One region of the Kitasatospora sp. NPDC096204 genome, then DNA from elsewhere that is predicted to be linked to it. Evidence: riboswitches for the same ligand, from Rfam matches in the RefSeq annotation. Region 1 holds a riboswitch; each other region holds the start of a gene.
The links. Region 1 has a riboswitch for cyclic di-AMP ahead of ACIQ87_RS24285 (transglycosylase family protein). Riboswitches for the same ligand answer to the same signal wherever they lie in the genome.

Region 1 (7,409 bases):
CCCGCGCGAACGTTCGCCGGAGCACCCCCGGCCTGAGCAGCAACGATCCGCACACCGCCTGGGTTCCCGCGCGTGATTTCGATTTTCAAACCTCAAACGAGGCCTGACCTGCGATCCCATGGGCCACCCGCCCGACGGACCTTCGGTCCCACATTTCGGACGTAGCGGGCGAGCCGGTGTGACGAATGACCCGATCGCCATGTGAAGAAATTCACGAACTTTCCCACCCGCGTGCGGGCGCGCCAGGGCCCCGACACCCCCCGAAAGGGTGCCGGGGCCGTGGCGGGTAAGCCCCGCACGGGGTCAGGAGGCGATACCGAAGGCGATCCCGTCGAGGATGTCGTGCTCGCTCACGACCACCTCGGCGGCGCCGGTGCGCTCCATGATCTCCAGCAGCTCCAGCGCTCCGGCCGCGATCACGTCCACCCGGCCCGGGTGCATCGACGGGATGGCCGCGCGCTCGGCGTGGCCGGCGGCCAGCAGCTCCCGGGTGATCTCGGCGACCCGCTCCCGGCTGATCCGGGAGTGGTGGATCGCCACCGAGTCGTAGCCGGGCAGGCCCTGGGCGATCGCGGACACCGTGGTGACCGTCCCGGCCAGGCCCACCAGGGTGCCCGCGCCGGTCAGCGGGACGACCTCCTCGGCCCGGTCCAGCTCGGCGCGCACATGCGCCCGGGCCGCCTCGACCTGCTCCTCGGAGGGCAGCTCGGCGTCCCCGAAGTACCGCTCGGTGAGCCGCACGCAGCCGATGTTCACCGAGCGCGCGGCCTGCACGTCGTCCGTGCCGAGCACGAACTCGGTGGAGCCGCCGCCGAGGTCGAAGACCAGGTACGGGCCGGGGAACTGACCGCCGGTCAGCTCCTTGGTGGCGCCCACGAAGGAGAGGTGCGCCTCCTCCTCGCCGCTCACCACCTCGGGCTCGACGCCCAGGATGTCGCGCACGCCCTTGACGTACTCGTCGCTGTTCTCGGCGTCCCGGGAGGCGCTGGTGGCGACGAAGCGGACCCGCTCGGGGCCGACGCCGAAGCCGGAGATGATCTCCTGGTACTCCCGGCAGGCCGCGAAGGTGCGGGCCAGCGCGTCCGGGTGCAGCCGGCCGGTCTGGTCCACGCCCTGACCCAGCCGGTTGACGATCATCCGGCGGTCGAGGTCGGTGATCTCCCCGGTGTCCGGGTCGAGGTCGGCGACCAGCAGACGGATCGAGTTGGTGCCGCAGTCGATCGCGGCGACGCGGGTCGTGCTCACTCGGACTCCTGCTCCGTCGCGGCGTCCCCGGCGGCGGCCTCCTCGGCGGCGCGCTTCTTCGCGGCGCGCTCGGCGGTCAGCTGCTGCTTGGCGGCGATCACCGCGTCGTGGTCCTGCCCCTTGGCGCGGTTGCGGGCGACCCGCTCACCGGCGGCCTCGACCTCGGCCGGGGAGACGCACGGGCCCTTGGCCCACCAGTCCTCCAGCATGCCGAGCGCCTCGTCGCCGAGCGGGTTGACGCCCTCGCCGGCCGCCAGCGAGTGGCCGACCAGCACGTGCAGGCACTTCACCCGGTCCGGCATGCCGCCGGCGCTCGGGAAGCCCTCCAGCACCTCGATCGCATCACGCCGGGCGATGTAGTCCTCGTGCGCCTTCTGGTAGGCGGCGGCCAGCTCCGGGTCCTCGGCGAGCCGGGCGCTCTGGTCCTTCATCACGCCCTCCGCCTCCAGGGTGCCGATCAGCGAGGCGGCCTTGGGGCAGGTCAGGTAGTAGAGCGTCGGGAACGGCGTGCCGTCCGGCAGACGGGGGGCCGTCTCCACGACGTCGGGGTTGCCGCAGGGGCAGCGGTGCGCCACGCCGCGCAGGCCGCGCGGGACCCGGCCGAGCTGGGCGGCGATGGCCGCGACGTCGGCGTCGGAGACGGTGGGGTGGTTCTCAGTGGTCATGGGGGGAGGTGTCTCCAACGGGGGACGGTGGGAGGGGAAGGGGGGTGGCGGGGACCGCCGCGGCGGTGTCGGCGGCGTCCACCGAGTCCCAGATGCTGGCGTACCAGGGTTTGGCGGCCATCGCCTGGCCGGTGGCGCTTCCGGGGGCCGCGTTCCGGGCGGAGGCCGCACCGGCCGCGGACGAGGAGGGCTGGGCGGAGCCCTGGCCGGCCGGGTCCACCGCGATGTACGGGGTCTCCCCCGGCACCGCGTAGTGCAGCCGGGCGCGGGCCTGCGCCTTGACGTACTCCGGGTCCTGCCAGCGGGCCCGCTCCCGGCGCAGCTGCTCGACCTGCTGGCGCGCGTGGTCGGCCTTCGCCCGCTGGGCGGAGATCTCGGCGCGCTGGGAGATGAACTGCCGCGTCGGGTAGGCGAGGATCGCCACCAGGGAGCAGAGCACCAGGACGAGGACGGTCGCCCGGCTCGTGAACCGGGGCCGGGCCGCCAAGCCCGGGATCCTCCAGCCAGCCATCTCCCGTATCCCCTCCTGGTCGCGACGGTGCCCCGCCGTCCACCCTACGGGGTGAACGGCGGGGCACCGGTCAGGCGTGCGCTACCGGGAGCACTCGGCCCCCGGGCCCGGGGCGCTCAGCCCCGGACTCGCCGTACTGATCCGCTGGTCACTCGGCGGAGCGGAAGCGCGGGAAGGCGCCGCGGCCGGCGTACTCGGCGGCGTCGTCGAGGATCTCCTCGATGCGCAGCAGCTGGTTGTACTTGGCGACGCGCTCGGAGCGGGCCGGGGCGCCGGTCTTGATCTGGCCGCAGTTGGTGGCGACGGCCAGGTCGGCGATGGTGACGTCCTCGGTCTCGCCGGAGCGGTGCGACATCATGCAGCGGTAGCCGTTGCGCTGGGCCAGCTCGACGGCGTCCAGGGTCTCGGTCAGCGAGCCGATCTGGTTCACCTTCACCAGCAGCGCGTTGGCGGTGCCGGTCTCGATGCCGCGGGCCAGGCGGGCCGGGTTGGTGACGAACAGGTCGTCGCCGACCAGCTGGACCTTGTCGCCCAGCTTCTCGGTCATGGCCTTCCAGCCGTCCCAGTCCGACTCGTCCAGCGGGTCCTCGATGGAGACCAGCGGGTAGGCGGCGACCAGCTCGGCGTAGTACTCGATGAGCTCGGCGGCGGTGAGCTCCTTGCCCTCGAAGTGGTAGGCGCCGTCCTCGTAGAACTCGGAGGAGGCGACGTCCAGGGCCAGCGCGACGTCACGGCCGGGCACGTAGCCGGCCTTCTTGATGGCCTCGACGATGAGGTCCAGGGCCTCGCGGTTGGAGTCCAGGTTCGGGGCGAAGCCGCCCTCGTCGCCCAGACCGGTGGACAGGCCGCGCTCCTTCAGCACGCCCTTGAGCGTGTGGTAGACCTCGACGCCCCAGCGGACGGCCTCGGAGAAGGACTCCGCACCGATCGGGGCGATCATGAACTCCTGGATGTCGACGTTGGAGTCGGCGTGCGACCCACCGTTGAGGATGTTCATCATCGGGACCGGCAGGACGTGCGCGTTCGGGCCGCCCAGGTAGCGGAACAGCGGCAGGTCGCTGGCCTCGGAGGCGGCGTGCGCGACGGCCAGCGAGACGCCCAGGATGGCGTTGGCGCCGAGCGAGGACTTGTCCGGGGTGGCGTCCAGGTCCAGCATGGCCTGGTCGATCAGGCGCTGCTCGGTGGCGTCGTAGCCGACCAGCTCCGGGCCGATCTGCTCGATGACGGCCAGGACGGCCTTCTCGACGCCCTTGCCGAAGTAGCGGTTCTTGTCGCCGTCGCGCAGCTCCAGCGCCTCGAAGGCGCCGGTGGAGGCACCCGACGGGACAGCGGCACGACCCGTGCTGCCGTCGTCGAGGCCGACCTCGACCTCGACCGTGGGGTTGCCGCGCGAATCGAGGATCTCACGGGCTACGACGACATCGATGGACGGCACGAGGCATCTCCTTGCGGAAGCAGGGTCCGGTCTGACGGTGGGTGCTGTCAGCAGGACGATTGCGGAGTCGTTACGACCAGAGCCTAACCGCCCGGGCTCCCGGGGCCACCTCCACCTCGGTTCCGTCTCAGCGTGTGGCCCCACTACCCACCGGTAGTTCACCTGCTTGTCCCAGCTTGTCCCACCGGCGCGGGCGAATGCGGACGAAGGGGACCGGTAGGACCGGTCCCCTTCGGACGGCGGGGCGGAGCGGCACCGACGCCGGGTCACGGCGGGGGCGGTGACCGGGGTGACGGCGGTGCGGGGGCTCAGCCGAGGTGCAGCACCTGGCCGGGCATTATCAGGTTCGGGTCGCCGCCGACGGTGGCGTGGTTCTGCTCGTACAGCGCGTTCCAGCCGCCGGACACGCCCTGGGCGGCGGCGATGGTCGACAAGGTGTCCCCGGCGCGGACGGTGTAGTCGTGGCCGGCGGCCTGCGGGGCCTGCTGGGCGGCGCGCGGGGCGTACTGCGGCTGGGCGGCGGCCTGGCCGGCGTACTGCTGGTAGACGCTCTGGTGGCTGGTCCAGTACCAGGCGCCGTTGTTCTGGTACCAGAACACCTTGGCGTCGGCGTCCCAGCCGGCCTTGCCGGAGAAGCCCGGGGTCTGCGGCTGCGCCTGCTGCTGCGGGGCGGCCTGCTGGACCGGCTGCGCGGCGGGCTTCTGCACCGGCTTCTGGGCGGCGGGCTGCTGCGCGGCCGGCTTGGCGGCGGGCTTCGGGGTCTGCTGCTTGGGGGCGGACTGCGGCTTGGCGTCCGAGGAGGTGTCGACCACGGCCGCGGCGCCACCCTTGGTCAGACCCGCCTTCTGGGAGCAGACCGGCCAGGCGCCCGGCCCCTGCGAGGCCAGCACCTTCTCGGCGACCGAGATCTGCTGGGCCTTGCTGGCCTGGTTGGCCTGCGACGCGTAGGCGGTGCCGCCGTACGCCTTCCAGGTGCTGGAGGTGAACTGGAGGCCGCCGTAGAAGCCGTTGCCGGTGTTGATGCTCCAGTTGCCGCCGCTCTCGCACTGGGCGACGGCGTCCCAGGTGGAGGCCGGGGCGGCGGAGGCGCCGGTGGCGGTGAGGAGCGGCATCGCGAGTCCGACGCCGGCCACACCGGCGACGGCGATGGCCTTCTCGGCCTGGGTGCGACGACGGTGACGGCCAGTTCCAACGAACAGCATGAAGAGGTCCCTCTCCGCACGCCTGCGAGGTGAGCTGTCGGGTTCGGACCGGGAGGTGGCCCGGCCGCCGTACGCGGAAACGATTCCGCTCGGGCGGCTTCACCCCAAGCCGTGGGAGACGGCAACAAACCTGGTTCCCCCGCCCCTGCCCAGGGTCTGGTCGGTTTCCCGGGCGCGGCGGGCAGGATTCGGCGTTCCGCGCACGAGGTCCGCAGCTGCGAACTCCAGGGAGAGTAGACAGATCATCAGGACAATCACAAGCTCATATCGTCGATATCACACGACAATTACGGCCCGTGTTCAATCGCCTACCAACGGCGGTGTTATGTCCGGATTGATGGGTGTTCACACCCCCGTCGGCGGGCGATCGGCGACGTCCCGTCAGCGTGATCTCAGCACGTCGGAGGCGTTCGAGGGGCCTGTGGAGGGGTGTGCGGAGAGGCCTGTGGAGGCGTGTGCGGAGAGCGGCTCTCCGGGCTGAATTCCACCGGTAGTTCGCGCAGCCCACGCATGATCAGGCCACCGCGCCAGCGCAGGTCGTCCGGGCTCTGCGCGAGCCGCAGGTCGGGCAGCCGGGAAAGCAGCGTGGCCAGCGCGGCACGCCCCTCCAGCCGGGCGAGCGGAGCGCCGATGCAGTAGTGGATGCCGTGCCCGAAGCCCAGGTGGGGATTGTCCGTCCGGGACAGGTCCAGGGTGTTCTCGGCGGCGAACCTGGCCGGGTCGCGGTCCGCCGCGGCCAGCACCACCAGCACCGGGTCGCCGACCGGGATGTCCACCCCGCCGATGGTCAGCGGACGGGTCGCGAACCGCCAGGTCGCCAGCTCCACCGGCCCGTCGTAGCGCAGGAGTTCCTCGATCCCGGTCTCCAGCAGCGCGCTCTCCCCGCGCGCCACCGACTCCTGCAGCAGCCAGCGCTGCTCCGGGTTGCGCAGCAGCGCGTAGGTGCCGTTGCCGATCAGGTTCACGGTCGTCTCGAAGCCCGCGAACAGGAGGATGAAGGCCATCGCCGCGGCCTCGTTCTCCGTCAGGTGCTCGCCGTGGTCACTGGCCCGGATCAGACCGGAGATCAGGTCGTCCCCGAGGTCCGCGCGCTTGCGGTGGATCAGCTCCAGCAGGTACGCCCGCATCCGCTTCACCGCCCGCCCCACGCCGCCGCGCCGGCCGCCGCCGTGCCGGATCATCATCCCGGCCCAGTCGCGGAAGTCGTCCTGGTCCTCGGCCGGCACCCCGAGCATGTCGCAGATCGCGTAGATGGGGAGCGGGAAGGCGAACTCGTGGATCAGGTCCGCCGAGCCGCGCTGCGCGAAGCCGTCGATCAGCCGGTCGGTGAGCTGCTGCACCCGCGGCTCGAACTCGGCCACCCGGCGCGGCGTGAACGCCTTCGACACCAGGCGGCGCAGCCGGGTGTGGTCCGGCGGGTCGATGTTCAGCAGGTGGGTCATCAGGTCCGCCTGCCGCTCCCCCGGGATGCCCACCCGGCCGGTGCGGTGCGCCTGCTCGCTGTGGTGCGCCGGGTTCTTCGACAGCCGGCTGTCCGCGAGCGCCTGCCGGGCGTCCGCGTACCTGGTCACCAGCCAGGCCTCCACCCCGCTCGGCAGGGTGGTGCGGTGCACCGGGGCGTGCTCGCGCAGCCAGGCGTAGGCGGGGTACGGGTCGGAGGCGAACTCCCAGGTGAACAGCTGCGGGGCGGGGGTGTCGCAGGACGCGGCGGCGGGCCGGGCGGGGTCGGGCTGAGCTGGCATGGACCGACCGTATCCGGTGCGACGGGCGCACCCGCCCTCCGGCGGGCCGCGCCCGTCGGGCGGCGCTCCGCGGCGGCGTCGTGACCGGGGCATGACCGGGCCACGGCCGGCTCATGGACGGGCCGTAGCCGGGCCGTTGACCGTCCGTGGCGGGGTCGTGGACGGTCCGTGGACAGCTCTTGGCCGACTCTTGGCCGCGGGGCGGGCGTGAGCCTGGTCACCTGAGGGGTAATCCCTGTCGCGGAGGGTCAGGACGTGCCTACGATCCTCCGCAGTACGCGTGGGCGCCGGTGCGGTGTCGTCCACAGGGAGGAGCAGGCCATGCGGGTCAGCGGGTCAGTCGTCGTCATCGCGGTCCTCGACGGCGGGTCGGGCGCGGGCCTCGCCCGCCGGTTCTCCGCGGCCGGCGCCGCCGGAATGCTGATCGCCGACCAGTACGTCGGCGTCGCCGAGGACCTCGCCACCGAACTCGACCGGCCGGGCTGCCCCGTCGTCGGCGTCTGCGGCGACATCCGCCGCCCCAGCGACGTCGCCGCCCTCGTGGACACCGCCGAGAAGCACCTCGGGCCGATCGACCTGTTCGCCGTCGCCGGCCCGGGCGGCGAGCGG
Region 2 (7,409 bases), on a different contig from region 1:
GGCGTCGTCGCGCCCGATGCCCTCGCTGCGGCCGATCTCCAGGCCGTCGTTGGAGACGACGACGGCGTGCTGGACCTGCGGGACGGCGATGATGTCGGCGAGCAGCCAGCCGAGATCAGGGGTGGTGGTCATGGAACTCTCCGGAGCGCTGGGGAAGTCGGGGGGAAACGGGCAGGGAGGGGTCGAACTGGGCCTGGGCCCGGGCGGCGGACCGGCCGCTGGCGGTTCCGGCCTGGAACATCGCCATGAACGCCTGCGCGTCCCGGGCCGAGCGGTAGGGCGGCGCGGGCGGCGGAGGGGGAGCGGCGTGCTGGGCCGGGCGGCTGTTGCGGTCGCGTCGGTGGCTCCGGCGGGGCAGCGGGGGAGGGGTGCCGTCGGCGGCGTGCCGGCCGGGCGGTGGGGTCTCCACCAGGGGGTGGCCGGCGGGAGAGGCCGGCGGGGGGCCGGGGTTGAACGCGCGGTCGTCCGGCCCGAGGCCGGGGACGGTGGGCGGCAGCGGCTCGGTGAGCAGCGCGTTCGGGAGCAGCAGGACGACGCGCACGCCGCCGTACGGCGAGGGTGCCGAGCTGAGCGTGACTCGGAAGCCGTACTGCTCGGCGAGCCGGCCGACCGCGGCGAGGCCCAGTTGGGGCACCTCGCCGAGCCGGGAGACCTCCAGGGTGCTGCCGCCGGCCAGTGCGGCGGCGGCCTTGGCGACGGCCTGTTCCGGCATGCCGACGCCGCCGTCGTCGATCTCGATGACGGCGCCGTTGTGCACCGGCATCAGGGTGACGAACACCTGGGTGCTGGGCGGGGAGTAGCGGGTGGCGTTGTCCAGCAGCTCGGCGATCGCGTGGATCAGCGCCTCGGCGGCGGCGCCGACCACCGCGGTCTCGATCCGGCTGCGCACCACCACGCGCTGGAACGGCAGGATGCGCGACTGGGCGCCGCGGACGACGTCCTCCAGGGAGACCGGTTCCGGCCAGTGCCGGCCGGCCCGCGCGCCGCACAGCACGGCCAGGGTCTGGGCCAGCCGGGCCTGTTGGGCGGCCGCGTGGTCGGCCTTGAGCAGGCCCTCCAGCAGTGCCGGGTCGTCGTGGGTGCGCTCCATCTCGTCCAGCAGTGCCTGCTGGTCGTGGGCCATCACCAGGATCCGGCGGGCGACGCTGAGGAAGGCCCGCTGGGTGGAGGCGGTGTGCTCATGCTCCTGCTGGACGGCGGCGAGGTCGGCGCCGCGGCGGGAGAGTTCGGTGGCCAGCTGTTCCTGGACGGCGGTGAGTTCGCCGTGCAGCCGGTCGGCGCGGCCGCGTTGGGTGACGGACACGGCGCGGTACCGCGCGGCGGCCACGAGGGCGAGGACGGCGAGCACGCCGGTTGCCGTTACGGACCACTGAGTCATCGTCACGCGGCGAATTCTAGGGTGATGATCCTACGAAGGTGTGAACGGATCTCGCCAAGTGACCGGATCTCGTCAATATCGAGTCAATTCGGCGGCAATCGGCACTCGTTCGACCCCGACCCCACCGCCTGACGAGCGGCCCGACCTGCCTGACCGGCACCGGCGGACGGCGTCGGAATCGAGCCGGGTGGCCGGATCGCGTTCCACGGTGTGTGGGGTCTGTGCGCACGGTGTTCGGAAGGGGAGCGGCCGGGTGCGGGAACACCGGCGCCGGTCCGCTCCGGTGCCGTTCCGCTCCGGCGCCGTTCCGCTACGCGGGCCAGGCGCGCAGCCCGGTGGTGAGGGTGGCGATGAGGCGGTCGTGGGTGGTGGTGAGGTCCTCGGCGAGCTGGAAGGCGCCGGCGGTGGTGAGCGAGGCGAAGCCGTGGGCGAGGGAGCGGACGGTGCGGGCGGCGTGGATCGCCTCGGAGCCGTCGAGGCCGTACTCCCGCAGGACGGCGACGATCACGCCGACGAGCCGGGCGGCCGCGCGGGCCAGGTCGTCGTCGGGCTGCGGGGCCTGGGGGAGGGCGTTGTAGCGGTGCGGGTGCTCGGTGGCGTACGCGTGGTAGGCGCGCAGCACGGCGGCGACGGCGTCGTCCCCGCTGCGTCCGACGGCCGCCTCGGCCAGCCGGTCGGCCAGCTCCCCGGTGACCCGGACGGCGATCAGCCGCCGCAGTTCGGCGAGGCCGCCGCTGACGTGCTTGTACAGCGAGGGGGTGGCGACCCCGGCCCGGGCGGCGACGGAGGCCAGGGTGAGGGCCTCGGCGCCCTGCTCGTCGATGAGGGCGAGGGCGTGGTCGACGACCTGGTCGGGGGTCAGTCCTACGCGGGGCATGGGCTCGGGCTCTCCGTACGGGTCGAAGTCGGGTGACGTCGGGCGCTGTCGGGCGGGTGCCGGTGACGTCGGTGGGTCGGGCGGGGTCGGGCGGGGTCGGGCGGGGCCGGGCGGGGCCGGACGGGGCCGGACGGGGCCGGGTGGGGCCGGGGGCGCCGCTCAGCCGAGCTCGGCGAGGAACGGCAGCAGGGCGTCCGCGGTGGCCGCCGGGTTGTCGGCCATCGGGTAGTGCCCGGACCCCTCGATCATCGCCTTCCGCGCGCCGAGCGCGGCGGCCTGCCGGTCGGCGACGAGCTCCGGCTTCGGGAAGTCGGGGTCCTTGCCGCCCATGACCACCAGTGCCGGGCACCGCACCGCGGCCGTCCAGCCGACCGGCGCCGAGTCGCCGTGGACGTAGCCGCGGGTGGCGGTCTTCCGTCCCGGGGTGCGCAGCGCGGCGACCAGCCCGCCCACGTACGCGTCGAAGTCGGCGGGCTTGGCGCCGGGGAAGGCCATCCGGCGCAGGTAGAAGCCCCAGGAGGCCGGCCAGTGGACGAGGGCGGTGCCCATGAGGGCCATGACGCCGCGCATCAGGGCGTTCGGCGGCGGGCTCTCGACGAAGGCGTCGATCAGGACGATCCCGGCGACCCGCTCGGGCGCGTCCCCGGCGGCCTTCACGACCGTCGCCCCGGTGTAGGAGTTGCCGGCGAGGACGGCGCGCTCGATGCCGAGGTGGTCCAGCAGGGCGAGGACGTCGCCGGCGATGGCGGCCGGGCCGTAGTCGTCCCAGCCGATCGAGGATTCGCCGAAGCCCCGCAGGTCCATGGTGACGACCCGGTGGCCGGCGGCGACCAGCAGCGGGCGCAGGTGCCGGTACGCGGCCCGGCTGTCGAGCATGCCCGGGAGCAGGACGACGGGGGTGCCGTTGCCCTGCCGGGTGTCGTCGAAGGCGATCCGGCCGCCGGGGACGGTCAGGTACTGGGTGCTCGGGGTGATGGTGCCGTTCACGGGGTCCTCCTCGGGCCGCCGGTGCGGGGCATCGGCGGTACTGCCGATAGCCATAAAGCTAAGGCTAATAGCCTTAGCCGTCAAGCGGTCTGCGGGCCGGGGGAAGGGGGTGCGGTCGGGCGGGTGCGGTCGGGCGGGTGTGGTCAGGCCCCTTCCACCTTGAACGGGTCGTGCTCGCTGAGCAGCTTCTCCAGCCGGGCCTGGTCCACCCGGGTGACCATCTCGTTGGACTCCTGCCGGTCCCGGACCACTTTCGCCAGCGTGAACGCGGAGGTGACGGTGTAGAGGAGCCCGATCCCCAGGAAGGCCCTGGTCCACCCGCCGACCGGCAGGTAGGCGATCCCGGCGGCGAGGGCGATGCCCGACAGGGCGAAGGAGAGGACGGCCTGGATGTGGTACGCGGCCGTGGTGCGGGTCTGCATCGGTGCGCTCATGGCGTCAGGATGCGGCCGTCCGGCCGGGCCGCACATGAGTAGGGGTACTCAGATGGGGCCGTGCGTGAGGGGCCGTTCGTTGACGTCCGTTCACCTGCCATCGGGCGGCCCGAAACGGATGGCTTGGAATCAGAGCCTCCTAGGATTAACGTTTGATAACGCAGCGCGGTCGTCAACGCCGTACCCAGACGGCACCGTGCGCCGTCGCCTAATCCCGCAGACCCGCCTCCGGGCAGGTCAGGGAGCCGGGGAACCACGTTCCTTGGGGTGAATCGGCGGGGCTCCGGCCCGGCCGTAGGAGACCTTCCTGCTCCGAACCCGTCAGCTAACCCGGTAGGCGCGAAGGAAGGAAAGGAGCGCGCCTCCGTGGCGTCGACGCACACCCCGGCACACCCGGCCGGCCCCGCAGCCGGTACCCAGCTCCTCGACCACCCCGGCACGGACGGCCCCGAGGCCTTCGGCCCGGAGGCATTCGCCGCGGAGGCCGACACCAACCGCCACCGGATGCCGCGTCAGACCCGCGGGGCCTCCCCGCTGCTCGGCGTCACCGCCGTCGCCGCCACGCTGGGCGCCACCGGCTTCGCCTCGGCGACCCCGGCCGCCGCCCCCGCCGTCGAGGTCCCGGACGAGACCCCGGTCGCCCTCGCCGCCGACCCCGGCCTCGCGCTCGCCGCCCGCATCCAGCACCAGGCCGACAGCCAGCGCACCGCCGCCGAGGAGACCGCCCGGGTGCAGGCCGCCCAGGAGGCGGAGGCCAAGGCCGCCGCCAAGGAGGCCGAGGCCAAGCGCGCCGCCGAGGAGGCCGAGCGGGCCAAGGCCGCCGCCCTCACCCTCCCGGTGAACGACTACCGGCTCTCCGCCCACTACGGCCAGAGCGCCCGCTACTGGGCCAACCTGCACACCGGCCTGGACTTCGCCGCCGACACCGGCACCCCCGTCTACGCGCTCGGCCAGGGCACCATCACCTCGGCCGGCTGGGCCGGCTCGTACGGCTACCGGATCGTCGAGACCCTGCCCGACGGCACCGAGATCTGGTACTGCCACCTCTCCTCGATCACCAAGGGCTCCGGCAAGGTCGCCTCCGGCCAGCAGATCGGCAAGGTCGGCGCGACCGGCAACGTCACCGGCCCCCACCTGCACATGGAGGTCCGCCCCGGCGGCGGCGCCCCGGTCGACCCGGAGCCCTGGCTCCAGCAGCGCGGCCTCAACCCCTGACGCACGCGCACCGACGCACCCGCGGGAGGCCCCCGGGCCGGGGGCCTCCCGCGCCGCGTCTCACTCCTCGACGGGCAGCTGCGCCAGGTACGCGTCGATCTCCTCCGGGCCCGGCTCCGGCGCCAGCTCCGGGAACTCCGTCACCAGCAGCCGCGGCAGCCCCGGCACCGTCCAGGCGCCGAACAGGTCGAGCGCCGCGTCCACCGCCGCCTCCTCGAACCTCCCGAAGTCCCCGGCCAGCTCGTCCGGCATCGGCCGGCCCAGCGCGGTCAGCCGCGCCAGGTTGCGGTAGCTGCGCCGCATCAGGCCCTGCTCCAGCAGCCGACGCGCGCCGTCCGTGGCCATGCCCACCGACAGCACCCGGGCCGGGCCCCAGCCCCGCTCGTCCGGCTCGTCCAGCCAGCCGGCCGACGCCAGCGCCTCGAACGCCGCCAGCCGCTCCTCCTCGGCGAACTCCCCGAAGCCGGCCAGCCACTCCCGCACCGCCTCCGGGTCCGTGACGTCCGCCCCGTGCGCGTGCAGCAGCAGCGCGTACAGCCGGGGCCAGGTCACCAGGTCGGCGCGGCGCAGCAGCCCGGTCGCGACCTCTCCCTGCCACTCGGCCTCCTCGTGCAGCCGCTCCTGGCGCTTGGCGTTCAGCCGGCGGGCCGCCCGCTGGTGGTCGACCAGCAGCCGGACGGCGTCGCCGTAGGCGAGCGGGTCCTCCTCGGGCGCGGGTTGGACGTACAGGTGGAGCCGCTCGTGGAGCAGGTGCTCCACCGCGTCGGAGGTCAGTTCGGGCCAGCCGTCGTGCATCCTGCCCTCGCCCAGCTCCAGCAGCGCCAGCACCGCGCGCAGCGGCCCCTCGGCCACCGGCGCGCGGCCCTGCTCGGCCGCCCAGGCGAGCAGGTCGGCGGCCTTGGTGCGCGGGGCGAGCCGCAGGTCTTCGTCGTTCATAGTCCGAACGGTAGCCGCCGGGCGGGGATAGGGTCGGCAGCCATGGTCCCCGTACGACTCACCGGCCCGCGACTGGCCGTCCGCGAGTACCACCACACCGAGGGCGACGTGGACGCGCTGCACGCGCTGCTCGGCGACCCGGAGGTCACCCGGTACCTGCCCTTCGGGCCGAGCGACCGGGAGGACTGCGCCGACCAGGTCGAGCTCTACCTGGAGGAGGCGATGGCCGAGGAGCGGGACACCTACCGGCTCGCCGTCACCAGGCTCGCCGACGCCGAGGAGCCGGACGACGCGACGCCGATCGGGCAGGCCTCGCTCACCCTCGAAGGGCACCGTGCCGCCTGGCTCGGGTGCGTGCTGGCCCGCGGGTGCTGGGGCCGCGGCTACGCGGGCGAGACCGTCGGCCTGCTCTGCGACCTCGCCTTCGGCCCGCTGGACCTGCACCGGCTGGCCGCCCGGGTCGCCGTGGCCAACACGGCCTCCGTCAAGGTGCTCACCGGGCTGGGCTTCCGGCTGGAGGGGCGGCTGCGGCACGACGTGTTCGAGGACGGCGTCTGGTCCGACTCGTACCTCTACTCGCTGCTCGCCGACGAGTGGCCGGGCCCGGCCGTCCGGGCGGAGGGGGGTTAACCCCACCCCGGATCCGCCAGGCCTCCGGATCCCCGCCGGCCGGCCCGTCCGCCAGACTGGACCTCGTCAGCGGGACGAACGACCGACAGTACGAGGGGCCGGGGGCCGGGAGCATGAGCAGCAGCCGCAGCATGGAGGACCGGGGTCGGGATGTCCCGGGCGGTTACGGTGACGACCCGCGCCCTGTCCGGGCCCGCCGGACGCAGCGGCGGCCGGCCCTGTGGCGGGCGCCGTTCTCGGCCTACTACTACCGCGAGGTCGGCTTCGCGCTCAGCGGCCTGCCGGTGGCGATCGCCGGGTTCGCCGCGTCGATCATCCTGTTCTGCCTCGGCCTCGGCACCTTCGTCACCGTCATCGGCCTGCCCGTGCTGGGCGCCCTGACCGGCCTCGCCCGCGGCTTCGGCCGGCTGGAGCGGGCCCGGGTGCGCGGCATGCTGGCCCTGGACGTCCCCGGCCCGGAGCCGGTGCGCCAGGTCCGCCCGGGCGGCTGGGGCGCCGTCACCGCTCGGCTGGCGGACGGGGCCGGCTGGAAGGCGGTGCTGTACCAGGTGGTGATGTTCCCCTGGGCGGTGTTCAGCTTCGCGGTGACGCTGGTGTTCCTGGTGCTCGGCTGGGTCCTGACGCTCTACCCGCTGTACCACTGGGTCTTCCCGACCTACACCCCCTGGAACGGGTACCGGGTGTTCGACTTCACCGACGACGAGGGCATCCGGCACGTGTACGACGTCCAGGCGCCGTGGCAGATCGCCGGACTCGCGGTCCTCGGGCTGGTGCTGGTCTTCCTCACCACCCAGCTGGTCCGCGGCCTGACCAACGTCAACCGGGCCGCCGCCCAGGGCCTGCTCGGCCGCTGACCGCCCAGGCCCCGCCCGGCTCCCCACCCAGGCCCCGCCCGCACCCGGGACGCTTCCGGATGCGGCCGGGGCCGCCGCGTGTTCGGATGGCCGGGTGG
Region 3 (7,409 bases), on a different contig from region 1:
CGAGCGCCTCGTCGTCCAGTCCGGTGAGGGTGCGGCCCCGGGTGTGCAGGTGGCGGCGGCGGACCACCGGGCCGGGGTGGGCGGGGGTCGCGGTGTAGAAGGGGCGGGCGGCCGGGGCCCGCCAGTCGAGCAGCAGCGGTTCGTACGCCTCGTCGGTCAGGCCGGTGCGGCCGATGTAGTGGACGGTGCCGTCGCGCTCGTCGAGCCGGCCGAAGCACAGGCCGCGCTCGACCGCGTCCAGTCGGGCGGCGTGGCGGGCGGCCTCGCGGGCGCGCACCTCGCGTTCCAGCCGGGCCTGGTGGGTGCCGCCGGGCGCGGCCGCGTCGTGGGCGCCGTCGGCGGTGCGGCGGGCGCGTTCGCGGACGGCGTCCAGCCGGGCGTAGAGCCGGGTGAGGTGGGCCTGCTCGGTGCGCAGGGCCACGGCGAGGGCCTCGCCGGGGTTCCCCGTGGCCGCTGGTGCTTCGCTCATCGATGTGATATCCTTGCGGTGAGGAGGCTTTGGAGTGTCATCTGAAGGGCGCTCAATTGACCCAGCCTACCCCATCCGCCGACGTCCGGCGTGACCTCGGCTGTTACCCTTGCGAAGCGTGAGCGCGAAGCCCCAGATCCCCAATGTCCTGGCCTCCCGGTACGCCTCGGCGACCCTGGCCCAGCTGTGGTCCCCCGAGCACAAGGTGGTCCTCGAGCGCCACCTGTGGCTGGCCGTCCTGAAGGCCCAGCAGGACCTCGGCGTCGAGGTGCCGGCGACGGCCGTCGCCGACTACGAGCGGGTGATCGACCAGGTCGACCTCGGCTCGATCGCCGCCCGTGAGCGGATCACCCGCCACGACGTGAAGGCCCGCATCGAGGAGTTCAGCGAACTCGCCGGGCACGAGCAGATCCACAAGGGCATGACGTCCCGGGACCTGACCGAGAACGTCGAGCAGCTCCAGATCCGCCAGTCCCTGGAGCACGTGCGGGACCGCACGGTGGCCGTGCTGGTGCGCCTGGCCAAGCTGTCCGCCCAGCACTCCGAGCTGGTCATGGCCGGCCGCTCGCACAACGTGGCCGCGCAGGCCACCACCCTGGGCAAGCGGTTCGCCTCGATCACCGACGAGCTGCTGGTCGCCTTCCGCCGCCTGGAGGAGCTGATCGCCCGTTACCCGCTGCGCGGGATCAAGGGCCCGGTCGGCACCGCCCAGGACATGCTGGACCTCCTCGGTGGGGACACCGAGAAGCTCGCCGAGCTGGAGCGCCGGGTCGCCGGGCACCTCGGCTTCGACAACGTGCTGACCAGCGTCGGCCAGGTCTACCCGCGCTCGCTGGACTTCGAGGTGCTCACCGCCCTCGTCCAGCTGGCCGCCGCGCCGTCCAGCCTGGCCAAGACCATCCGTCTGATGGCCGGCCACGAGCTGGTGACGGAGGGCTTCAAGGAGGGCCAGGTCGGCTCCTCCGCGATGCCCCACAAGATGAACACCCGCTCCTGCGAGCGCGTCAACGGCCTGGCCGTCATCCTGCGTGGCTACGCCTCGATGACCGGCGAGCTGGCCGGCGACCAGTGGAACGAGGGCGACGTCTCCTGCTCGGTGGTGCGCCGGGTCGCGCTGCCGGACGCGTTCTTCGCCTTCGACGGTCTGCTGGAGACCTTCCTGACCGTCCTCGACGAGTTCGGCGCCTTCCCCGCCGTGATCGAGGCCGAGCTGGACCGCTACCTGCCGTTCCTCGCCACCACCAAGGTGCTGATGGGCGCGGTGCGCGCCGGCGTCGGCCGGGAGACCGGGCACGAGGTCATCAAGGAGCACGCCGTCGCCTCCGCGCTGGCGATGCGTGCCGGCGCCCGGGAGAACGAGCTGCTGGACCGGCTGGCCGCCGACGAGCGGATCCCGCTGGACCGGGCCGCCCTGGACGCGCTGCTGGCCGACAGGCTGTCCTTCACCGGCGCGGCCGGTGCCCAGGTCGCCGAGGTCGTCCGCCAGGTGGAGGCCGTCGCGGCCGCCTACCCGGAGGCCGCCAAGTACGCGCCTGGCGACATCCTCTGACGTAGCGTCAGCCCTTGGGTGAGGGCCCCGCCGCCGGACCGGTGGCGGGGCCCTCGCGCGTCACGGTGACGTGGCCGGGGTCGAGCGGCGGGGCGGTGGGCCCGCACGGCCAGTCGCAGTTCGGCTCGGCCACCGACTGCTCGTCGGGGGCGAGCACGTTGCCCCGTACGGTCGCGGAGGCGATCAGCCCGCCGGCGACCAGCAGGCCGGCGCAGATCAGCATGGCGGTGTGGAAGGCGGCATCGACCGAGGAGGGCACCCGGTAGGCGTCGCCGCTCAGTCCGGCCAGCGCCGGCAGGGCGGCCACCGCGAGCAGGCCGGCCGCGCGGGCGGCGGCGTTGTTGACCCCGCTGGCGATGCCCGCGTGGCGGACTTCGACGGCGGCCAGCACGGTCGCCGTCAGCGGTGCGACCAGCAGCGTCATGCCGCAGCCCATCACCGTGACGGCGGGCAGCACGTCCACCCAGTACGAGGAGTCCGGGCCGATGCGCAGCATCAGCAGCACCCCGGCGGCGCACAGCATCGGGCCGACGGTGAGCGGGATGCGCGGGCCGATCCGCTTGCCGAGGCGTCCGGCGCGGGCGGACAGCAGCAGCATCAGCACGGTGATCGGCACCAGGGCGAAGCCCGAGGCCAGCGGCGAGAACCCGGACACGATCTGGAGCTGTACCACCAGCAGGAAGAAGACGCCGCTGAACGCCGCGTACACGCACAGGGTGACCAGGTTCACCGCGGTGAACAGCCGGGAGGAGAAGAGGCCGAGCGGCAGCATCGGTTCGGGCGCGCGGCGCTCGACGGCCACGAAGGCGACGCCGAGCACCACTCCCAACACCCCGCTGACCCAGACGGTGGGGGACAGGCCCTCGCCGGCCGCGGTCAGCGCGTAGGTGATCGCGCCGAGGGCGAGGGCGGCGAGCACGGCGCCGAGCACGTCGAAGCGGCCGGAGGCGTCCTTGTCCCGGCTCTCCGGCACCGACCGGGTGGCGACGGCGATCACGGCGGCGGCGAGCGGCAGGTTCAGCAGGAAGATCCAGCGCCAGCCGGGGCCGTCCACCAGCCAGCCGCCGAGGAACGGGCCGACCGCGGCCGACACCCCGCCCAGGCCGGACCAGAGGCCGACCGCCGCCGAGCGGTCGTCAGGGTGGAAGACGGCCTGGAGCATGGCGAGCGAGCCCGGGGTGAGCAGCGCCCCGCCGATGCCCTGGACGGCGCGGGCGGCGATCAGCACGTGGATGTTCGGTGCGGCGGCGCAGGCCGCGGAGGCGATGGCGAACCAGACCACGCCGATCAGGAAGACCTTGCGCCGCCCGTAGCGGTCGCCCAGCGCGCCGCCGAGCAGGATCAGGCCGGCCAGGGTGAGCAGATAGGCGTTCAGGGTCCATTGCAGGGACGCGAGGGAGGCGCCGAGGTCGGCGCCGATCCGGGGCAGGGCGACGTTCACCACGGTGCCGTCGAGCATCGCCATGCTGGAGCCGAGCACCGTCGCCAGTAGTACCCAGCGGCCCTGCGCGGTGCCCAGGCGCAGGGTGCCGGCCTCTGAGGTGGCCACGGGCGAATCCTGCGCCGCCGGGGCGCACGTGACAAGGGTCACCGGTGGGTGTGTTGACGGTGGGCGGGGTGTGAGCGGGCGGCTGCGCAGCGTCGCGGATCTCGGCGCAGGGTCGTGGATCAGTGGCGGGGGGTGAATGGATTGTGTACGGATCGTGGGCCCGGGCCTGCGGAGGGTCACCGGGGGAGGGGGGATGGTTGCGCTTTCAAAGATCGACATTGCTTCACCCGAACGGATGGGTTTTAGTTCAGCGACCGCCCGGCCAGTCCGGACGGATCCGCCGGGTGGAACGCCGAGTCCTGCCGCTGCCCGGTGGTTCGAAACGAACTCTGTACGGCAGGAGCGGGGGACCCACAGGTAAGTCGCCGGACCGGAGTTCGCGCCTCAGGGCGCGGGCGTCCAGGACCGGCTAGGGGTGAAGCCGCGCATGCGGCCGGGCAACTCCAGCCCGAACCCGACAGCTCACCTCGCAGGCGTCGGAGAGGAAACTTCCATGCCTGCTCAGGCTCGTCGTATCACCCTGCCCCGCGCCGCCCGCATCGGCATCGCCACCGCCGTCACCGGTGTCTCCTTCGCCCTCCCGCTCGTCACCGCGATGAGCGCCCAGGCCCACACCACTCCGGCCGCCCCGGTCTCGCAGGCCGCCGCCTCCGCCTCCGCCGAGTCGGCCGCTCCGGCCGCCATTCCGGCCGCCATTCCGGCCGCCGCTCCGGCCACCCAGGCCGCGCAGGAGAGCTACCGCGTCGTCAGCGGTGACACCCTGTCCGGGATCGCCGACGTCAAGAACGTCGAGGGCGGCTGGCACGCGCTGTACGAGCAGAACCGCTCGGTCGTCGGTGCCGACCCGAACCTGATCTTCCCGGGCCAGCAGCTCACGCTGCCGGGCCACGCCGTCGCGCCGTCGGCCGGCTCCGCTCCGGCGAAGCCCGCCGCCCCGGCCGAGCCGGCCGCTCCCGCGACCCAGGCCGCCAAGGCGCAGGACCAGGTCCAGGTGCGGACCGAGGCCGCCAAGCCGTCCGCGCAGCTGCAGACCCAGCTGCAGGTCGCCACCCCGGCCAAGGCCGTGACCGCCACTCCGGTCGCCGCCGCCACCTCCGGCTTCGTCGCCCCGCTGGCCGGCCCGAGGCTTGGCACCGCCTACGGCGTGGCCGGCTCGATGTGGGCCTCCGGCCACCACACCGGCCAGGACTTCGTCGCCTCCACCGGCACCCCGCTGCGCGCCATCGCCAACGGTGTCGTGGTCAAGGCCGGCAACGGCGGCGCCTACGGCAACGAGGTCGAGATCAGGCTCGCCGACGGCCACTTCGCCGAGTACGCGCACCTCTCCTCGATCGGTGTGCGGATCGGTCAGACCGTCACCGTCGGCCAGCAGATCGGCCTCTCCGGTGCCACCGGCAACGTGACCGGCCCGCACCTGCACTTCGAGATCCGCAACGGCTCGGAGTACGGCTCGGACATCAACCCGGTCGCCTACCTGCGCGCGCACGGCGTCGCGCTCTGACCCACGGCTGAGCTCCGAGGGTTTCCGGAACCACCGCCGCTGCGGGGCGAAACGATCCTCCGGGATGGTCATGTCGGGTGACCGCTCGACCGGGTGATCGCCGCACGGCGGACATGGGCGCGGGACACGCCCAGGCCGGCCCGGCCGTACGAGGACTCCTCGTACGGCCGGGCCGGCCACTGCCGTTTCCGCGCCGCCCGGCTGTTCCCGGGTCCGTTCGGATGGCTCGAACGCGGCGTCAACTCCGGTGCAGCGGAGGGCTTCGGGGAAATCCCGGATGGCCGCGGAGCGTCATGCTGGCGGACGGTCAGCGCCCGGTCGGTCCGGCCGGGCGGGCGGGTCCGGAGGCGAGGAGGGCGGATGGCGGTCCGGAGCGGGGGCGTGGCGGGGAGGGCGGCCGGCCGGGAGCGGCCCGGGGAGGACGGGGTCGACCGGCTGAAGGCCGATTCGGTCGGTCTGGTCGGCGTGGTGTTCATGGCGCTCGCCACCGCCGCCCCGATCACCGCGATGACCGGCAACCTGCCGATCATCGTCGGGCAGGGCAACGGCGTCGGCGCGCCCGCCGCGTACATCGTGGCGACCGTGGTGCTGACGGTGTTCTCGGTCGGCTACGTGGCGATGGCCCGGCACATCACCGCGGCCGGCGCGTTCTACGGCTACGTCTCGCACGGGCTGGGCCGGGTGGTCGGGATGGCCTCGGGCCTGCTGGCGGTGCTCGCGTACGTCGTCACCGAGGCCTCGGCCCTCGGCTTCTTCGCGTACTCGCTGCGTGGGCTGGTCCGTTCGCAGCTCGGGGTGGAGCTGGGCTGGGGCTGGTACGCGCTGTCCGGTGCGGCGGTGATCGGGGTGATGGCCTGGTTCGACCTGCACCTGACGGCCAAGGTGCTCGGGGTCGCGCTGGTGCTGGAGATCGGGGTGCTGAGTGCGGTCTCGTTCGCGGTGCTGTTCTCCGGCGGAGGCCCGGACGGGATCGTGCTCGCGGCCGTGAACCCGCTGAACGCACTGAAGGGGGTGGGGAGTTCGGCGGCCGCGGCGGGGCTCGGCCTGTTCTTCGCGTTCTGGTCCTGGGTGGGGTTCGAGTCCACCGCGATGTACGGGGAGGAGTCCCGGGACCCGAAGCGTGTGGTGCCGCGGGCGACGCTGGTGTCGGTGATCGGGGTCGGACTGCTCTACGTCTTCGTGTCCTGGATGATCGTGTCCGGCAACGGGGTCGAGCGGGCGATCGCGGTGGCGAACGGCGCGGTGCCGGGCAAGGACGGCAACAGCCTGTTCTTCGATCCCCTCGGCGCACAGCTGGGGGCCTGGGCGGTGAAGGTGTTCCAATGGCTGGTCGTCACCGGCTCGTTCGCCTGCGCGATGGCCTTCCACCAGTGCGCGGCCCGCTACCTGTACGCGATCGGGCGGGAGGGGCTGCTGCACCGGGGGCTCGGCCGCACCCATCCGCGGCACGGCTCGCCGCACGTCGCCTCGGTGGTGCAGTCGGTGATCGCGGTGGGGCTGGTGGCGGGGTTCCTGGCGGCCGGGATGGACCCGTACGCGCACCTGTACACGCTGCTGGCGCTGCTCGGGACGATGGCGATCCTGGTCGTGCAGACGCTCTGCTCCTTCGCCGTGGTCGGGTACTTCCACGTGCGGGGGCGGCACCCGGAGACCGCCCACTGGTTCCGGACGCTGGTCGCGCCGCTGGTGGGCGGGGCGGCGATGGCCGGGGTGGTGGTGCTGCTGGTGCTCAACAAGGACGCCGCGGCCGGGGCGGCGGCGCACACGCTGCTGTTCCGGCTGATCCCGTACCTGGTGATCGGGGTGTTCGCGGGCGGGGTGGCGCTGGCGCTCGCGGTGCGCCGGTGGCGGCCCGAGCTGTACGTGCGGATCGGTCGGGTGGTGCTGGAGGACGCGGTCGAGCGGTGACGGGACGGGGGGTCAGTGCCGGTGGACCGGCAGGCCGTACTGGGCGGCGGCCAGCAGCTCGTGCATCCGGTGGCCGAACTCCTCGGTGTCCCGGGCGGGTTCGGGGAAGACCAGGCGGACGTCGCGGTGGCCGTGCGGGTGGTCCAGGCGCAGCACCAGGCCGTGGCGGTCCAGGGCGAGCGGGCGGACCTCCGGGCTGTGGACCAGCACGGCCGGGTCGAGCAGCCGGGTGAGGATGTCGAGCGCCTCGGCGTGGTCGTCGGCGAAGTGGGTGAGCATCGCGGCCTCGTGCCGGGCCATCGGGTCGGGGGCGGCGAGGGCGAGGTCGGCGGCGGTGACCGCGCCGGTGCCGTACGGGGTGGCGAGGACGGCGTGGGCGACGTCCACCCGCAGGTGCACGCTGAGGCCGTCGTCGGCGAGGTGGGCCAGGTGC
Region 4 (7,409 bases), on a different contig from region 1:
GAACGACGGTGCACGGGCATGGCGGCAGCGGCTCCAATCCTGCGGCGCGGCCCCGCCGCCGCACCGGGACGGGCGGCCGTAGAGCGGGAGTCCGGTGGCAGACGTTAGCGAGTCCGGGCAAGCGAGTCCAAACCCCTCCCAACCCGAATATTCGACCCCTAATCGGACATCAGCTCGACCCGCCGGAAAAGCCGCAGGCCCGGCCTTCCCTGGGGAAGGCCGGGCCCGGAGGCGTCCGAGCGGGGATCAGACCCGCACGATGCCCGTCAGCGGCATGTTGGTGACGGCCTCGTAGCGCACCGACGCACCCGGCTTGGGGGCGTGCAGCACCTGGCCGTTGCCGGCGTAGATGCCGACGTGGTGGGCGTCGCTGTAGAAGATCAGCAGGTCGCCGGGCTGGGCCTTGGAGAGGTCCGTACCGAGCCGGGTGCCGGCCCCCGCCTGCGCCTGCGAGGTGCGCGGCAGCGACACGCCCGCCTGGTTGAACGCCCAGACCATCAGACCGGAGCAGTCGAAGGAGCCCGGGCCGGTGGCGCCCCAGACGTACGGGCTGCCGACCTTGGACGCGGCGTACGAGAGGGCGGCGGCACCGCGCGAGCTGCCCGCGGCCACGTTCACCGGAGCGGTGGTGGTGGGGGCCGCCAGGTTGCCGCGGCTGTTGTCGCGCGAGGCGCGGTCGGCCTGCTGCTGCTGCGCCTGGGCGGCGTCGGCCTTGGCCCTGGCGTCGGCCGCGGCCTTCTCCTCGGCCTGGCGCAGCGCCTGACGGTCCTGCTCGGTCAGGGTGTTGAGCAGGTCCTGGGCCGCCTTCAGCTTGCCCTGGACCTCGTCCTTGGAGGCCTTCAGCTGCTGGGTGGTCGACTCCAGCTCGGCGAGCTTGCCCTGGGCCTCGTTGCGGTCCTGGTCGAGCTTGCGCTGCTGCTCCTGGAGTTCCTTCAGCTGCCCCTTCTGGGTGCTGCCGGCCTGGTTCAGCGTGCCGGCCTGGCTGAGGAAGGTGTCCGGGCTGGAGGAGAACATCAGCTGGACGGTCGGGGATATGCCCCCGTTGCGGTACTGCTCGCCGGCGATCTCGGCGAGGCCGCCCTGGAGCTCGGTGACCTGGGCCTGCTGACGGGCCACCTGGTCCTGCAGGCCGGAGACCTGCTTCTCCAGCTCCTGCTGCTTGGCCTGGGCGGCGTTGTAGTTCTCGGTCGCGACCTCGGCCTGCTCGTTGAGCTGGTCGACCTGCCCCTTGACCTGTTCCTTGGTCGGCTGCGGGTCCGCGTGGGCACCCTGCGCGGAGAGGACGACGGCCGCCGCGGCGACACCCGTCAGGATCGAGACGCGAGCGCGACCGGCGGGCTTGGGACGACGATGGGACGCCACGAAGGCGGACTCCTTCTTCCTACGTCCGCCTACCGGGTGAGCTGACGGGTTCGGGCCGGAAGCATGCCCTACGACGCCTCACGGCCGTTTCACCGGCCGACCTGGCGCCGATTCACCCCGGAGGAACATGGTTCCCCGGCTCCGCTCCGCAGCGCCCCCGAACACTGGGCTCCCCTGTCGGGCAGTCGCTTCGACCTGCCCCGCTGCCTCGCGAACTCGGCGGTAACCACCGCCGACACCCTGGCTGGGCGATCGACAGTGCGGTGGTTCGGAGCATGACCCTAGTAACTGAACCGTGATCCGTTCAAATCCTTGTCAGAAAAAAGACAGAAGATTACCCAAGTTCTTTTGTGAAAATGACCGATGGTGACCACTGGCACACAGAAGGCTGATCGGTTCTCAGCATGTGGTCACGAAAGGGCGGGAAAGCCGAACGCCACCCCCACGGGGAGGGTGGCGCTTTTCACAGGCCCCCGAGGAGCCCGCGGGCGTGTCGGGCCGTCAGACCCGGCGGATGGTGTTGATCGGCATCGCGTCGGCCTTCATCACCTTCACCACGTCACCGGTGTGCGGCGCGTGGACCACCATGCCGTTGCCGATGTACATCCCGACGTGGTGCATGTCGGAGCCGTAGATCACCAGGTCTCCCGGCTGGGCCTGGTCCAGCGAGGGCACCCGGGTGCCGTAGTGGCCCTGCTCCTGCGAGGTGCGCGGCAGCGAGACGCCCGCCTGCCCGTACGACCAGACCATCAGGCCCGAGCAGTCGAAGGTGGTCGAGCCGGTGGCGCCCCACACGTACGGCGAGCCCTGCTTGCTCATCGCCTTGGCCATCGCCACGGCCGCGTAGCCGCTGGCCGGCGGCAGGCTGCCGAGGTCGACCCGCTCGCTGCCGCGCGAGGCGCGGTCGTCCTGCGCCTGCTGGGCCTTCAGCGCGGCGCGGTCGGCGGCGCTGAGCGAGTTCAGCAGGTCCTGGGCGGTCTTCAGCTTGGTGTTGACGTCCGCCTTGGCCTGGTTGAGGTCCTTGGTGGTGGTGTCCAGCGAGGCCAGCACGGCGGCCGCCTCGGCCTTCTCCTGGTCCAGCCGGCGCTGCTGCTCCAGCAGCCCCTTGAGCGCCTCGGCCTGGCTAGTGCTGGCCTGCTGGACGGTCGAGGCCTTCTCCAGGTAGCCGGACGGGTCGGAGGAGAGCATCAGCTGGACGGACGGGTCGATGCCGCCGGAGCGGTACTGATCCCCCGCCACCTCGGCCAGGCCGCCCTGGAGCTGGGTCATCTGCTCCTGGCTGCGGGCCACCTGGTCCTGCAGCTGGTCGGCCTGCTTGCGCAGCTGGTCGGCCCGCTCCTTGGCGCCGTTGTACTTCTCCGCCGCCTGCTCCTGCTCCTCCTGGAGCTGGTCGATCTGCGCCTTGACGTCCGCCTTGTTCGGCTGCGGCGCGGCGTGCGCGGCCACCTGGGCGGAGAGGGCGACCGCGGTCGCAGCGGCAGCGGTGAGCACGGAGATCCGTGCGCGGCTCGGCTGCTTGGGACGGCGGTGGGAGGCCAAGGGACCGGCTCCTTCTTCCATCGGACTCACCTGATGGGATGAGATTCCCGAAAATAGGTTTGACGCCAGACCTTAGTGAAGATCTATCCGTTGTGCCACTCCCCCGATGGCATGAACTCGGCCACCCCACGCTGACTCCACGGCCCCCTCACCATGCCCCGACACCGCCCCTGACCAGGAATCACACGGAATCGGCCGAGGTCAGGGCCGGGCCAGCCGGTTCAGCAGCAGCACCGACGCCACGGGGCGCGCGCCCGCCTTCCGCACGCCCTCCGCGACCTCCCGGTCGGTGGACACCACCACCACCGGACGGCCCTGCGGCTCGGCCCGCACCAGACGGCGGATCAGCTCGTCGGCCGTCTCCCCGGTCCGGCTGAACCGCACCCGGACCCCGCGCGGTGGCGCCATGATCACCGGGACGTCCAGGTCCTGCCCGTCGAACACACAGGTGACCTCCGCCTGGGTGCGCTGGGCCAGCATCGCCAGCCCGCCCAGCAGCCGGATCCGCTGCTGCTCCAGCGGCAGCGCCGGATAGCCGGTCTTGGTCACGTTGTAGCCGTCCACCACCAGGTGCACCTGGGGGATCGCCAGCAGCTGGTCCAGCAGCGCCGGATCGTCCTCGGCCAGCCCGCGCCGGGCCACGTCGTGCGGCGAGGCCGCCCCCGGCACCACCGCCTCCACCAGGTCCGCCGGGCGGATCTGGGAGACCGGCAGCGCCAGCTCCCGCTGCAGCCCCTGCGCAGACTGCAGCACGGTGTCCAGCAGCAGCCGCAGCCGCATGTCCTCGACGCCGCGCCCCTCGCGGGCCGACCGGCGGCCCTGCTCGGCCGCGGTCTCCAGTTCGGAGAGCCGGTGCCGGAGCCTGCGCGCCTCGGTCTCGGCGGCGCCGCGCTCGGCCGCGGCCTGCGCCTTCAGGGCCTCCAGCTCACCGCTCACCCGGCGGGTCTCGGCCTGCGCCCGGCGGGTGTCGCTCTCCAGCGACCGCACCTTCTTGCGCAGCGACTCGGCCTCCTTGCGGACACCGTCGGACTCGGCGCGCTGCCGGTCCAGGTCCGCCCGGGCGGCGGCCCGCACCTCGGCCAGCTCGGCCTGCAGCTTCTCCACCAGCCGGGCCGCCTCCGCGGCCGCGTCCTCGGCACCGGCCCGCTCGGCCTCCTCGCCGGCCTCGGCCACCAGCCGGCTCCAGCCCACCGAACGCACCAGGTAGGCGGCGGCCGCGACGTCCATCGGATCGGCGGCGCTCGGGACGGTGCCGGACTCCAGCGCCCTCACCAGGTCCGGCTGCCCGAGGCGCAGCCGCTCAGCTATCCGCACCCGGAAGGCCGGCTCCGCCTCCAGCGCCGCCGCCAACGCCGTGGCCGCGTACTTGGCCCGCCGCGCCGGCGTGAACTTGACGTACTGGCGCAGGCTCTGCGGGAGCTCGGCCGGCGGCAGCCCGCCGAGCGCGTCCGAGGCCAGCCCGACCACGCGCCGACGCACCCCCTCGGGCAGCGGACGGTCGAGCTTCTCGACCACGCGCTCCGCCGCGGGCCCGGAGGAGTCGTCCGCCGTCCCGGCCGCCTCGGCCTGGGCCTCGGCCGCAGCGGGCTGAAGCCCCTGGGCTTCGCCGGGCTCCTTCGCTGCGTCCACCACGTCCTCGGCTCCGATCCTGGTCCAGCGGGGCACGGCCGCGGCCGCCCCTGTCGTCACGCTCCGTGCGTCTTGTTCTGTATTGTCCCGTGCGGCGCGGGCGGGTGCTCCGCGCACCCGCCCGCCGCGGCGGCGGGGGTCAGCCCTGCTCGGTGGGGGCCTGCTCCCCTTCGGCACCCGGGCGGGCCACCAGCTCGACCTGGTCCACCGCGTTGCACCAGCGGCAGCGCACCGACTCGATCGTCTCGCTGAGCACCTCGGTCTCCTCGACCTTGGACTCGCCGGCCAGGTCGAAGTGCAGGAACTCGGTCACCCGCGCGGTGCGGGTCACGTCGAAGCGGGTGAGGTTGCCGCACAGGGTGCAGCGCCAGCGCGTCTCGGCGGTCAGGGCGGGGACGGTCATCGGGGGTCCTCTCGGGTGGTCCCTGCGTGGGCTAGGCGCTCCCCCCGGAGCCCCGGCATCGGCGGCGGGAGGCGGGAATGCCCGCCCCAAGCCTATTGCCTGGGGCAACCACCGCGGCCACCGGTCGTCCGAACTCCCCGGCTAGTCCACCTGCCCTAAACCACCGTGTCACCTGCGGCGCCCGGAGGGATGCTTGGCCGCATGGCGCTCGCGGTCCCCGACCACACCGCCGCCCGGGGCGGCCGCCCGGCGGTGCCCGTCCCGGTGGTCAGCTACGCCCTGATCGCGCTCAACACCCTGGTCTTCCTGCTCGGCCCCGCCGCCGGGCTCAACCCGCTGTACGGCACCGGCCAGGCCCGGGTCTGCGCGGAGCAGCGGTACGAGCAGCGCTGGGGCGCCGTCCCGGCCGAGGTGCTGGCCGGCCGGCCGCTGACCGCCGAACAGCTGGCCGAGGCCCCCGACCCGGTCCCCGGCTGCCCGGCCGCCCCGACCCCGGGCAAGCACCCGGCCCTGTCCGTCCTCACCGGGCTGTTCCTGCACGCCGGCTGGCTGCACCTGCTGGGGAACCTGCTCTTCCTCCAGGTCTTCGGCCCCACCGTGGAACGGCGGCTCGGCCGGGCCCGGTACGCCCTCTTCTACCTGGCCGCCGGCAGCCTGACCACGTACGGCTTCGCGCTCGCCGAGGCGCACTCGCCGAACTCCACCCGGGTGCTCATCGGGGCCTCCGGGGCGATCGCGGCCGTCCTCGGCGCCTATCTGCGCCTCCACCCCCGGGCCCGGGTGACCACCCTCGTCCCGCTGCTGCTCTTCCTGCCGCTGCGATTCCCCGCCTGGCTGGTGCTCGGCCTCTGGTTCGCCCTGCAGTGGTGGTCGGTGCACTCGGCCGGCCCCGGGGTGGCCTACCTGGTCCACGTGATCGGCTTCTCGGCCGGGTTCCTCTACGCCTGCACCGTGGTCCGCCACCCCCCGCGACGGCCGGGCCGACGCCCGATACGCTGGCGGCACCCCACAAAGGAGCCCGAACTGTGATCACCGCCATCGTCCTGATCAAGACCAGTGTCGACCGCATCCCGGAGATCGCCGAGTCCATCGCCGCCATCGAGGGCGTCAGCGAGGTCTACTCGGTGACCGGCGGCTACAACCTGGTGGCGATGGTGCGGGTGCGTCGGCACGACGACCTGGCCGAGGTCATCCCGGGCCGGCTCAACAAGGTCCCGGGCGTGGCCCACACCGAGACCCAGATCGCCTTCCGCACCTACTCCCAGCACGACCTGGAGGCCGCCTTCGCCCTCGGTCTGGACGAGTAGCGGTCAGCCCTCGCGCCGAGAGTCCGCGACGCAACGCCCGCCCTCGTTGCGGTAGTTCCACGCCGCACCGTCCGTGACCAGCTCCCGGACGGCGGTCAGGAAGCGGTCGACGTGCTCGTCCGGCGTCCCGGCGCCGAAGCTCACCCGGATCGCGTTCAGGCTGCGCTCGCCCGGCAGCGAGGGCTCGGGCGCCCCGCACTCGGACGGCGCGACGTCCTCGTCCCCGAGCAGCGTGCGCACCAGCGGGTGGGCGCAGAACAGGCCGTCGCGCACCCCGATGCCGTACTCGGCCGAGAGCGCGGCCGAGAAGTGCGAGCTGTTCCAGCCCCGGACGACGAAGGACAGCACGCCCACCCGGGCGGAGTCGGCCCCGAACAGGTTCAGCACCTTGACCTGCGGGATCTCGGCCAGCCCGGCCGTCAGCCGGGCGACCAGCTGCCGCTCACGGGCCTCCAGCGCGTCGAAGCCGGCCTCGGTCAGCGCCCGGCAGGCCGAGGCGATCGCGTAGGCGCCGATGACGTTCGGCGAGCCGGCCTCGTGCCGGGCCGGGCCGGTGTGCCACTGCACGGCCACCGAGCCGTCGGCCTCCCGGGCCACCGTCCGGGTCGCCCCGCCGCCGGCCAGGTACGGCTCGGCCTCGTCCAGCCAGTCCGCCCGGCCGGCCAGCACCCCGGCGCCGAACGGCGCGTAGATCTTGTGGCCGGAGAAGGCGATCCAGTCGACGTCCAGTTCGCGTACCGAGACCCGGTGGTGCGGCGCCAGCTGGGCGGCGTCCAGCACCACCCGGGCGCCGTGCCGGTGCGCGGTCCCGGTCAGCTCGGCGACCGGCCACAGCTCGCCGGTCACGTTGGAGGCGCCGGTGACGCAGAGCAGCTTGGGGCCCTCGGGCGCCTCGGCGAGCGCGGCGTCCAGCGCGGCCACCGCCTCGGCCCGCGAGCGCGGCGCCCGCAGGTAGGTGACGTCCAGTCCGGCGTGCGCCCAGGGCAGCAGCGAGGCGTGGTGCTCGGTCTCGAAGGCGAACACCCGGGTGCCGGCCGGAACGGCGGCGGCCAGCAGGTTGAGCGAGTCGGTGGTGGCCCGGGTGAAGACCACCTGGTCGCCCTCGCGCAGGTCGAGGAACTCGCCGACGGTGCGGCGGCTCTGCTCGAACAGGTCGGTGGACAGCTGGG

Region 2: linked by a shared signal. The riboswitch ahead of ACIQ87_RS36550 (M23 family metallopeptidase) and the one ahead of ACIQ87_RS24285 (transglycosylase family protein) in region 1 are both predicted to bind cyclic di-AMP.
Region 3: linked by a shared signal. The riboswitch ahead of ACIQ87_RS29885 (peptidoglycan DD-metalloendopeptidase family protein) and the one ahead of ACIQ87_RS24285 (transglycosylase family protein) in region 1 are both predicted to bind cyclic di-AMP.
Region 4: linked by a shared signal. The riboswitch ahead of ACIQ87_RS12605 (NlpC/P60 family protein) and the one ahead of ACIQ87_RS24285 (transglycosylase family protein) in region 1 are both predicted to bind cyclic di-AMP.

The regions. Positions count from the first base shown of each region.
Region 1 covers NZ_JBIWFT010000022.1:141,477-148,885, reverse strand. Annotated here, with positions in the region: gene ACIQ87_RS24305 (exopolyphosphatase) at 304-1,245, opposite strand; partial or broken gene ACIQ87_RS24300 (DUF501 domain-containing protein) at 1,389-1,928, opposite strand; gene ACIQ87_RS24295 (septum formation initiator family protein) at 1,900-2,421, opposite strand; gene eno (phosphopyruvate hydratase) at 2,570-3,856, opposite strand; gene ACIQ87_RS24285 (transglycosylase family protein) at 4,165-5,058, opposite strand; cyclic di-AMP (ydaO/yuaA leader) riboswitch at 5,064-5,230, opposite strand; gene ACIQ87_RS24280 (cytochrome P450) at 5,451-6,800, opposite strand; gene ACIQ87_RS24275 (SDR family NAD(P)-dependent oxidoreductase) at 7,122-7,409, shown strand, end outside.
Region 2 covers NZ_JBIWFT010000053.1:22,110-29,518, reverse strand. Annotated here, with positions in the region: gene ACIQ87_RS36575 (roadblock/LC7 domain-containing protein) at 1-132, opposite strand, end outside; gene ACIQ87_RS36570 (sensor histidine kinase) at 116-1,378, opposite strand; gene ACIQ87_RS36565 (TetR/AcrR family transcriptional regulator) at 1,689-2,255, opposite strand; gene ACIQ87_RS36560 (alpha/beta fold hydrolase) at 2,415-3,296, opposite strand; gene ACIQ87_RS36555 (YiaA/YiaB family inner membrane protein) at 3,386-3,676, opposite strand; cyclic di-AMP (ydaO/yuaA leader) riboswitch at 3,872-4,030, shown strand; gene ACIQ87_RS36550 (M23 family metallopeptidase) at 4,043-4,891, shown strand; gene ACIQ87_RS36545 (hypothetical protein) at 4,952-5,827, opposite strand; gene ACIQ87_RS36540 (GNAT family N-acetyltransferase) at 5,870-6,457, shown strand; gene ACIQ87_RS36535 (sensor domain-containing protein) at 6,571-7,311, shown strand; gene ACIQ87_RS36530 (hypothetical protein) at 7,406-7,409, shown strand, end outside.
Region 3 covers NZ_JBIWFT010000033.1:73,800-81,208, reverse strand. Annotated here, with positions in the region: gene ACIQ87_RS29900 (HelD family protein) at 1-469, opposite strand, end outside; gene purB (adenylosuccinate lyase) at 588-2,018, shown strand; gene ACIQ87_RS29890 (MFS transporter) at 2,026-3,567, opposite strand; cyclic di-AMP (ydaO/yuaA leader) riboswitch at 3,921-4,058, shown strand; gene ACIQ87_RS29885 (peptidoglycan DD-metalloendopeptidase family protein) at 4,061-5,068, shown strand; gene ACIQ87_RS29880 (APC family permease) at 5,429-6,976, shown strand; gene ACIQ87_RS29875 (DUF2470 domain-containing protein) at 6,989-7,409, opposite strand, start outside.
Region 4 covers NZ_JBIWFT010000009.1:168,005-175,413, forward strand. Annotated here, with positions in the region: gene ACIQ87_RS12600 (NlpC/P60 family protein) at 1-20, opposite strand, end outside; gene ACIQ87_RS12605 (NlpC/P60 family protein) at 247-1,362, opposite strand; cyclic di-AMP (ydaO/yuaA leader) riboswitch at 1,373-1,526, opposite strand; gene ACIQ87_RS12610 (NlpC/P60 family protein) at 1,864-2,901, opposite strand; gene ACIQ87_RS12615 (NYN domain-containing protein) at 3,103-4,416, opposite strand; gene ACIQ87_RS12620 (hypothetical protein) at 4,670-4,933, opposite strand; gene ACIQ87_RS12625 (rhomboid family intramembrane serine protease) at 5,135-5,962, shown strand; gene ACIQ87_RS12630 (Lrp/AsnC family transcriptional regulator) at 5,959-6,240, shown strand; gene ACIQ87_RS12635 (aminotransferase class V-fold PLP-dependent enzyme) at 6,244-7,409, opposite strand, start outside.